3 regions of the Lentzea sp. CC55 genome follow, and region 3 is predicted to be linked to each of the others. Evidence: riboswitches for the same ligand, from Rfam matches in the RefSeq annotation. Region 3 holds a riboswitch; each other region holds the start of a gene.
What was found. Region 3 has a riboswitch for glycine ahead of gcvP (aminomethyl-transferring glycine dehydrogenase). Riboswitches for the same ligand answer to the same signal wherever they lie in the genome.
Positions count from the first base shown of each region.

Region 1: it holds a riboswitch for glycine, as region 3 does, so the genes downstream of both, gcvH (glycine cleavage system protein GcvH) here and gcvP (aminomethyl-transferring glycine dehydrogenase) in region 3, are expected to answer to the same signal.
Region 2: it holds a riboswitch for glycine, as region 3 does, so the genes downstream of both, gcvT (glycine cleavage system aminomethyltransferase GcvT) here and gcvP (aminomethyl-transferring glycine dehydrogenase) in region 3, are expected to answer to the same signal.

Region 1 covers NZ_JAJCXE010000006.1:100,050-103,313, reverse strand. Annotated here, with positions in the region: gene L6E10_RS04535 (L-serine ammonia-lyase) at 1-1,001, opposite strand, end outside; gene gcvH (glycine cleavage system protein GcvH) at 1,045-1,428, opposite strand; glycine riboswitch at 1,492-1,586, opposite strand; gene ald (alanine dehydrogenase) at 1,811-2,923, shown strand; gene L6E10_RS04520 (TetR/AcrR family transcriptional regulator) at 2,979-3,264, opposite strand, start outside.
Region 2 covers NZ_JAJCXE010000011.1:115,623-118,886, reverse strand. Annotated here, with positions in the region: gene L6E10_RS07720 (hypothetical protein) at 46-243, shown strand; gene L6E10_RS07715 (helix-turn-helix transcriptional regulator) at 408-902, shown strand; gene L6E10_RS07710 (hypothetical protein) at 992-1,375, shown strand; gene L6E10_RS07705 (DUF3817 domain-containing protein) at 1,392-1,694, shown strand; glycine riboswitch at 1,740-1,845, shown strand; glycine riboswitch at 1,846-1,937, shown strand; gene gcvT (glycine cleavage system aminomethyltransferase GcvT) at 2,034-3,128, shown strand; gene glyA (serine hydroxymethyltransferase) at 3,142-3,264, shown strand, end outside.
Region 3 covers NZ_JAJCXE010000008.1:221,815-225,078, forward strand. Annotated here, with positions in the region: gene gcvP (aminomethyl-transferring glycine dehydrogenase) at 1-1,246, opposite strand, end outside; glycine riboswitch at 1,295-1,393, opposite strand; glycine riboswitch at 1,397-1,492, opposite strand; gene L6E10_RS06130 (Clp protease N-terminal domain-containing protein) at 1,549-2,520, opposite strand; gene L6E10_RS06135 (MerR family transcriptional regulator) at 2,608-3,174, opposite strand.

The DNA.
Region 1 (3,264 bases), on a different contig from region 3:
CCGGAGATCGACGCGTTCTCCTTGAACAGCACGCCGATCGCGCCGGCGGTCAGCAGGAAGCGGACCACGCCGTCGTCCGAGGCTCCCGGCACGAACCTCGTGTAGTAGTGCAGGACCGCGGGGACGATGCCGGCCGCGCCGTTGGTCGGCGCGGTGACGACGCGGCCGCCCGCCGCGTTCTCCTCGTTGACCGCCAGCGCGAAGAGCGTGACCCAGTCCATGACGCGCAGCGGGTCGGTGACGAAGTGCTCGCCCTCCAGGCGTTTGCGCATCTCGGCGGCGCGGCGGCGGACCTTCAGGCCGCCGGGCAGGATGCCGTGCTCGGTGCAGCCGCGTTCGACGCACTCCTGCATGACGTGCCAGATGTGCAGCAGTCCCGACCGCACTTCTTCTTCGGTCCGCCACGACAGCTCGTTGGCCATCATGATCTCGCTGATCGACAGGCCGGTCTCGCGGCAGCGCGCGAGCAGCTGGTCGCCGGTGAGGAACGGGTGGGGCAGCGGCGTCGAGTCGGGCTTGATGCGGTCGGTGCCGGAGGCGTTCTCGTCGACGACGAACCCGCCGCCGATCGAGTAGTAGACGGCGTGCTCGACGGACTCGCCGCCGCTGAACGCCTCGAAGCTCATCCCGTTGGGGTGCAGCGGAAGTGACTTGCGGCGGTGCATGACGAGGTCGCGGTCGTGCACGAACTCGATCTCGTGCGTGCCGCCGAGCCGGAGCCGTCCGCCGCCGACGATCTCCTCGACGCGGTGGGCGGCGGCGGTGGGGTCCACCTCCTCGGGGAGGTTGCCCTCGAGTCCGAGGAACACGGCCTTCGGGCTGCCGTGGCCGTGGCCGGTCGCGCCGAGCGAGCCGAACAGCTCGACGTGCACGCGGTCCACTTCGGACGCACGCGCACCGAGCTTCTCGACGAACATCGCCGCCGCGCGCATCGGGCCGACGGTGTGGGAGCTGGACGGTCCGATGCCGACGGAGAAAAGGTCGAAAACGCTGATCGCCACTGATCAGTCCTTCGTGGTGGTGGAGCGGTCAGTCAGGCCCATGTCAGCCGGTCTGGGTGAGTTCGGCGTACTTGGCCGCCGTGAGCAGGTTCTCGGCCGACTCGACGCGGACCTTGAACAGCCAGCCGGCGCCGTACGGGTCGTTGTTCACGATCGCCGGGTCGTCGACGACGGCGCTGTTGACCTCGATCACCTCACCGGTGACGGGCGAGAACAGGTCGCTGACGGACTTGGTGGACTCGAGCTCGCCGCACACCTCGTTGGTGACGACCTTCGCGCCGACCTCGGGCAGCTGCACGAAGACGATGTCGCCCAGGGCGTCCGCCGCGTACTCGGTGATCCCGCAGGTCAGCGGGTCCTGGGTACCCGGCGTCCAGTCGACCCACTCGTGCTCGGCGGTGTAGAGCAGGTTCTCGGGGAACTGCACGGCGCGACTCCTCTGGCTGTGACGGGACAGGACACTTGCGCCCCCTCCGCCGTGCAGAGTTGCCTACCCCGAGTGGTCTTGCTGCCTGAGAGTGTGCGGGAGCTTGCCCCTTCGGCGCCCCGACCGACGTTCGTCGGGGTCTCTCCCACTCGGGTTCTGGCGCTGTCGCGCCGCGGCCGGTCTTCAGTTCTCGGAGGCGAACGCTATGTGCGGCCCCGCCGGGTGTCAACGCGGACGGGTCGAGTCACACGCGAGCGCAAACCAGGTGGCTCTGTCCCAAGTGAACAACCGCACACGTGCTCGATAGTGCGATTCGCACAGTGACATGACCTTCCCGCTGCCCCACATTGTGAGATGTCGGCCACCGAACGGAGGAGTCATCGTGCGGATCGCAGTTCCCCGCGAGATCAAGAACCACGAGTACCGCGTCGCTCTCACCCCTGCCGGTGCGCACGAGCTGACGAGCCGCGGGCACGACGTGTTCGTCGAGCAGGGCGCCGGTCTGGGCTCCGCGATCACCGACGAGGAGTACCTCGCCGCGGGCGCCAAGGTCCTCGCGACCGCCGACGACGTCTGGGCCGAGGGCGACCTGGTCCTCAAGGTCAAGGAGCCGATCGCCGAGGAGTACCCCCGCCTGCGCGCCGGCCAGACCCTCTTCACGTACCTGCACCTCGCCGCCGACAAGCCGCTGACCGAGGCGCTGCTGGCGTCCGGCACCACGGCCATCGCCTACGAGACCGTGCAGCTGCCGAACCGCGCGCTGCCGCTGCTCGCCCCGATGTCCGAGGTCGCGGGCCGCCTGGCCCCGCAGGTCGGCGCGTTCTCGCTGATGAAGCCGTCCGGTGGCCGCGGCGTGCTGCCCGGTGGCGTCCCCGGTGTCGCCCCGGCCCGCGTGGTCGTGATCGGCGGTGGTGTGGCCGGTCTCAACGCCGCGACCATCGCCGTGGGCATGGGCGCGGACGTGCAGATCCTCGACACCAACGTCGACCGGCTGCGCCAGATCGACGCCCAGTTCGCCGGCCGCCTGCGCACGCTCGCCTCGAACTCGTTCGCGATCGAGCAGGCCGTCCGCGAGGCCGACCTGGTCATCGGCGCCGTGCTCGTCCCCGGTGCCGCCGCTCCGAAGCTCGTCTCGAACGCGCTGGTCGCCGAGATGAAGCCGGGTTCGGTGCTCGTCGACATCGCGATCGACCAGGGCGGCTGCTTCGAGGACTCGCGCGCCACCACGCACGCCGAGCCGACCTACGAGGTCCACAACTCGGTGTTCTACTGCGTCGCGAACATGCCAGGCGCCGTCCCGCGCACCTCGACCTACGCGCTGACCAACGTGACGCTGCCCTACGCCGTCGCGCTGGCCGACAAGGGCTGGGAGAAGGCGCTGAAGGACGACCGTTCGCTCGCGCTGGGCCTCAACGCCCACGCCGGCAAGCTGACCAACGGCCCGGTGGCCGAGGCGACCGGCCTCGAGCACACGCCGCTGGAGTCCGTGATCTGAGAGCCAACCCGATGAATGAGGCCCCCGCACGCGTGAACCGCTGCGGGGGTTTCGCCTACCTGAGGGCTTCGACGCGGGCCTTGACGCCTTCGATCACGCAGTCCAGGCCGAACTCGAACTGCCGCTCCAGCGACCACAGCTCGCCCTCGTCGAGCATCGCGACGTACCGGGGGTGCTTGTCCCGGTACAGGTCGGCGATCTTGGCCATGTCCGGCGGTGGCGAGTCCATCCCGCCGCGAGCGATGAAGTTGACCTCGGCGATCGCGTACCCGTTGACGAAGCTGCCCACCGTGGCGATCGACTGGGCCGCCGCGACGGTCGACAGCCCGGCGCGCAACATC
Region 2 (3,264 bases), on a different contig from region 3:
CATGTCGGGTGACACGGGCGGTCCGCCGCCTGACCGGTGAGCGACATGGACGGAGAGGTACCTGTGAACCTCAAGAAGGTGCTAGTGCTGGCGGGCGTCGCGCTGGTGCTGTTCCTCCTGATCACCCGGCCCGAAGAGTCCGCTTCGGCGGTCCAGACGGCTCTCGGCTGGCTGCGGGAGGGCGCGGAGTCGATCATCACCTTCGTCAGGAGCCTCTTCGGCACGGCGACCCCCATCGCCTAGTGACGCACCGTGATCCTCGGCCGTTCGCGTTGAGCCGGACGGGTGGAATGCGGCCAATCACGCACTGGTAACGGGTGTTCTGAGGATTCAGGGTCTGGCGATTGTCAGACCTACCGAATACCTTCCGCTGCAATGGCCGATCCCCGACCGACGAGGAGGCATGGATGGTCGAGGACTCCGGGGTCCACGAGCTCTTGAAGCAGTGGGCGGCTGAACGGTCTGATGACGCGGAGATGCAGGAGGTGAACCGGATCAAGAACGCGTGGCTCGCTGAGGCTCCCCCCTCGGCGCCAGGCATCCCCGTGCAGCGGGGTGCCGCACGGAGCGGGCCGCGTGGCTTGGTCAAGGTCGACTCGGCGGATCCGGCCTACGTGGCCGCGATGCGCAAGCGGGCGCCGGAGGCACCCGAGGCGTTGCTCGCCGCCGCGGCGAGCTACTGGCAGCTGGTGGGCGACGTCGCCGAGGCCGAGCAGTGGTGGGACGCGGGCATCAGCCCGCTGGACCAGCGCGCGCTCGACTACCGCGCGGCCGGCCTCACGCCCGCCGACCTCGGGAGGCGCCTGGGACCGATGACGGTTCTCCAGCACCTTCGCCGTGGCTCCGCCGCGGCCTGGTGCGTCGCACGTCTGCAGAGGCAGCGCCGGGACGGCGTGGCATAAGAGGAACGGGCTGCCGGAGGCGGCAGCCCTGTACCCATCCCCGCGGGTGGCCTCCTGTCAGGAGGCCTCACCCCAGTAGTGTGGAGGTCGTGCGCGGCCTCCTTACTCCCCAGCGTGTGCTGATCGCGCTCGCCTGTCTGGCGGCGCTGATCGTCTGCTGCGGGCTCGCGTACTGGCAGTGGCAGCGCTTCGAGTCCTCCAGCGGCACGTTCCAGAACCTCGGGTACGTGCTCCAGTGGCCGCTCTTCGGCCTCTTCCCCCTCTTCATGGTGTGGCGTTTCCGCCGCCTGGCACGCCAGCGCCGTGACGAGGCTCTCTCCGCACCGGAGCCGGTTGCGGCCGCCGCCGAGCCGGTGACTACCGTTGACGCCGTCAAACCCGCGCCCGTCGAGCACTTCGACGACGACGAAGACGCGGAGCTCGCGGCCTACAACCGCATGCTCGCGAACCTCAACGCGCGGGACGGTCGTTGAGCGCGAAGGCGGGCAGATGAAGGGTGCGTTGACCCGGTTCAGGGTCATGGCTTACGTGGTCGGTGTCTTCCTGCTGCTCCTGGTCGTGGCGATGGTGCTCAAGTACGCCGCGGACATGGACGGCGCGATGAAGGTCGTCGGCCCGGTCCACGGCTTCCTCTACGCCATCTACCTGGTGCTTTCCGTCGACCTGGCGCTGAAGCTGCGCTGGTCGATCAAGGGCACGGCGCTCGTGCTGATCGCCGGCACGATCCCGTTCCTGTCGTTCTGGGCGGAGCGCAAGGTGGTCGAGAAGACGGCGCAGGGCGTGCCGCTGTGACGTTCGGCCTGCTAGCGTCTGGGGCAACCAACTGAACACGGCCGTCGATGTCGCGCGGGAGAGCTCCACCGCTACCGGTTTCCGGAGCGGGGAGCGCCGAAGGAGCAACTCCTCCCCGGAATCTCTCAGGTCCCCGTACCGCGCGACGAAGGCAACTCTGGAAAGCAGGCTCGTCAGCAGCCTCGCCCACGGTGCAAGCCACTCCGGTGGTGAAGCTCTCAGGCTCATGACAGAGGGGGAGGCTCTCTCGGACGAGGAGTCTCTGATGGACCGTGTCATTCTTCTGTTGCCTCAGCCGGCCTGGTCCGGCTCTTCGGCGCACCCTCAAGGAGCGTTCTGATGTCCCGCCTCACGCCTCTGAACGCCGAGCACGAGCAGCTCGGCGCGATGTTCACCGACTTCGCGGGCTGGCGGATGCCGCTGCGCTACTCGTCCGAGCTCGCCGAGCACCACGCGGTGCGCACCTCGGCGGGCCTGTTCGACCTCACGCACATGGGTGAGATCGTCCTGACCGGACCGCAGGCGGGCGAGGCGCTCGACTACGCGCTCGTCGGCCACATCTCCGCGCTGGCCGTCGGCAAGGCGCGCTACACGATGATCACCCAGGCCGACGGCGGCGTGATCGACGACCTGATCGTGTACCGCCTGGGCGACGAGGAGTTCATGGTCGTCGCGAACGCCTCCAACGCCGCGGTTGTGGCCGACGCGCTGGTGGAGCGCGCGGCCGGGTTCGACACCGCCGTCGCGGACAGGTCGACCGACTACGCGCTGATCGCGGTCCAGGGTCCGAAGTCCGTCGAGATCCTCGCCGGCCTGACCGACACCGACCTCGCGACGGTGAAGTACTACGCCTCGTACCCGTCGACCGTCGCGGGCGTCCCGGCACTGCTCGCGCGCACCGGCTACACCGGAGAGGAGGGCTTCGAGCTGTTCGTCACCCCGGCCGACGCCCCCGCCGTGTGGGCCGCGCTGCTGGAGGCGGGCCAGCCGCACGAGCTCAAGCCGTGCGGGCTCGGCTGCCGCGACACGCTGCGCCTCGAAGCCGGGATGCCGTTGTACGGCAACGAGCTCACCACGTCGCTGACGCCCTACAACGCGAACCTCGGCCGCGTCGTGAAGCTGGACAAGCCGGGCGACTTCGTGGGCCGCGACGCCCTCGCGAAGGTGGCGGAGTCCGGTGTGGACTCGGTCCTGGTCGGACTGAAGACCCCCGAACGGCGCGCCCCGCGCCACGGCTACGCGGTGCTGAACGGCGACGAGGTCGTCGGCGAGGTCACCTCGGGCGCCCTGTCCCCGACCCTCGGCTACTCGGTCGCGATGGCCTACGTGACCCGTGCGAGCTCCGAGCCGGGCACCTCACTGCTGGTGGACGTCCGCGGCAAGAAGCAGCCGGTCGAGGTCGTCGCACTTCCGTTCTACAAGCGCGCCAAGTAGGGAGATCCTCCAGATGTCCGACCAGTTCAACGCCTCCCTCGCGGAGTACGACCCCGAGGTTGCCGAGGCCGTAGCGGCCGAGCTGGCGCGCCAGCAGGGCACCCTCGAGATGATCGCCTCGGAGAACTTCACGCCG
Region 3 (3,264 bases):
CCTCGCGGGCCTTCGCCACGACGGCGGCGGCCTCACCGGGAACGCGGACCTCGACGGTGTCGAAGAACTCGCCGTGCACGACGTCCAGCCCGGCCTCGCACAGGCCCGTGGCGAGCACGGTGGCCAGGCGGTGCACGCGGGTCGCGATGGCGCGCAGACCCTCGGGACCGTGGTAGACGGCGTACATCGAGGCGATCACGGCCAGCAGCACCTGCGCGGTGCAGATGTTCGACGTGGCCTTCTCACGGCGGATGTGCTGCTCGCGCGTCTGCAGCGCGAGGCGGTAGGCCAGCGAGCCGTCGGCGTCGACGGAGACGCCGACGAGACGGCCGGGCAGCTGGCGTTCCAGACCGGACCGGACGGCCATGTAGCCGGCGTGCGGGCCGCCGAAACCGATCGGCACGCCGAAGCGCTGCGTGGTGCCGACGACGACGTCCGCGCCGATCTCACCGGGCGCGCGCAGCAGCGTCAGGGCCAGCAGGTCGGCGACGACGACGGCCTGCGCACCGGCGGCGTGGATCTCCTCGATGAGCGCCTTCTGGTCGCGCACCACACCGGACGCGCCGGGGTAGGACAGCAGGACGCCGAAGAAGTCGCCGCCCAGGCCGAGGCCTTCGATGCCCTGCGACAGGTCGGCGACGACGATCTCGATGTCGAGCGGCTCGGCGCGCGTCTCGATCACGGCCAGCGTCTGCGGCAGCGTGTCGGCGTCGACGACGAACTTGTTCGACTTGGAGCGGCCGGCGCGGCGCACGAGGGTCATCGCCTCGGCGGCGGCGGTCGACTCGTCCAGCATGGACGCGTTCGCGACGGGCAGGCCGGTCAGGTCGCCGACCATCGTCTGGAAGTTCAGCAGGGCCTCCAGGCGGCCCTGGGAGATCTCCGGCTGGTACGGCGTGTACGCGGTGTACCAGGCGGGCGACTCCAGGACGTTGCGCAGGATCACGCCCGGCGTCACGGTGTCGTAGTAGCCGAGGCCGATCATCTGCGTCATCGGCCGGTTCCGCGACGCGAGCTCCCGCAGCTCCGCGAGCGCCTCGGTCTCGGTGGCCGGGGCGGGCAGGTCCAGCACGAGGTCGCGCTCGTGGATGGACGACGGCACCGCGCGCTGCGCCAGCTCCTCCAGCGACCCGACACCGATGACGTCGAGGATGCGCGCGAGCTCGGCGGGACGCGGACCGACGTGGCGGTCGGCGAACGGGGTGCCGTGCTCGAGAGCGGCGAGCGGAATGCGGTCCTGCGTCATCAAACGCCTCCGGGGGCTGAGGGCACACGTGTCCTGGTGCCCTCCCCGCTCTGTCCGTACCCTTCAAGGGCGCCTGAGAGGTTCACCCGGTGCGGACCGGGCTTTCACCGTCGGCGGGATTCCCTTGCGGGGATCCACTTTCCAGAGGCGTCTCGCTCGGCGGTCCTGGATGCCTGAGAGGTTCCCGGGGAGGGACTTGCTCCTTCGGCGCCGGGTTCGAAGCCCGGTCTCTCCCGCCTGAGTTCAGCGACTACCCGCGAAGAATACCCGCAGGCAGCCCGCCCAGTCGCTAGAGACGCGACCTACGTCTCAACGGCGAGACCGGTGAGCACCGCCGCGACGGGGTCCGCGGGGTCGTCGCGCACCGCGGCGAGCAGGTGCGCGGTGCCCACGACCGCGTCCCCGCGCCGCGCGGCGACGAGCTTCGCCCGCTCCACGGCGCGTTCCACCGCGCCCCCGCCGGAGGGCAACGCGGCCGGGTCCACTCCCGCCTCGCGCAACGCCGCCGCGCCACCCGACTCGAACTCCGGCCTCAGCCGCCGCCCGGAGACGGCCAGCTGGTGGTCGACCGTCAGCACCGCCTCCACGAGGTCGCGCGACGAGACGTCCCGCCTCCCGGCGACGGCCAGCCGTTCGGCTTCGTTGCGCACCACCGTCAGCACCGGTCCGCCGAGCCCCTGGCCCCGTGCGACGAGCTTCGTCAGCCAGCGCACGTACCCGCCACCGGACTCCCCCTCCAGGGCTCCCGCCTTGCGCAGCAACCAGACCGCGGGTGCTTCCTCGACCTCGGCGTGGCGCCGCTCGGCATCGGCCCGCACGGCGGCGGCCGTCGCCCCGGGGTCCACCCCGCGCACCAGGAACAGGTCGGCGGCCCGTCCGTATTCGAGCGACAGCAGCGCCAGCGCGAGGTGGGTCGTGGTCAGCACACCGTCGCCGGCCTGGGCCACAGCCGCACGCAGACAGTCCTCCAACGCGCGGCTCACGGGCAGAACGGCCTCGACGCGAGCGTGGTGGTGGGCGGCGCTCATCAGCGCCGTGACGTCCGGATGGGACTCGCCGACGACACCACCGTCGTCGTCGGCCCAGTGCTCGGTCCCCCGCGCCATCGCCAGCGCCCCCAGCGACTTCGCGCCGAGCTTGCGGCCGGGACCGGTCGTGTCGATCAGGGAGATCAGCAGGTTCTCGGTCCCGACGAACCCGAACCCGTGGCGGGAGGCGCGCCGGACGGCCGCGGCCAGGACCTCGACCACCTGCGACGAAGGAGTGTGCGTCATGCCGGCGACGCTAGGGACGGACCCGTTCCCGGCGCGTCCGCCGACCGGCCACGGACAGGCGCCGGTCGGCCACGGTCACCGGGCCGGTCAGCCGGTGGCGCGCTCGCGGCGGCGGCGGGTCAGCTCGTCCTCGGTCATCGGCGCGATCTCGACGCCGTCCGCACGTTCGGCCGGGAACTCGTGGATCGTGCCGGAGATCTCGCGCATCGCACCGCTCACCGCGATGCCGAACACGCCCTGACCGCCCTGCAGCAGGTCCACGACCTCCTCCGGCGAGGTGCACTCGTAGACGGTCGTGCCGTCGGAGAAGAGCGTGATCCTCGCCAGGTCCTGCACGCCTCGCCGGCGCAGGTGGTCGACGGCGACGCGGATGTTCTGCAGCGAGACCCCGGTGTCCAGGAGCCGTTTCACGACCTTCAGGACCAGGATGTCCTTGAACGAGTACAGCCGTTGACTGCCCGAGCCGTGCGCCATCCGGACCGTCGGGGCGACGAGCCCGGTGCGGGCCCAGTAGTCGAGCTGCCGGTACGTGATGCCCGCGATCTGGCACGCCGCGGGTCCTCGGTAGCCGACGAGCTCGTCCGGCAGCGAGGAGTCCGGGAACAGCTCACCCTGCAGCCCGGATCCGGCCCTCAAGGGCGCTTCCTCGACCACGCCTGCCTCCCCTCGGAACGGCCACGAAACTCATGACCGTCAAGCCACCGCGTCCACTCTCGTGAACCGGCGACGTCCACTCGAGTTCGA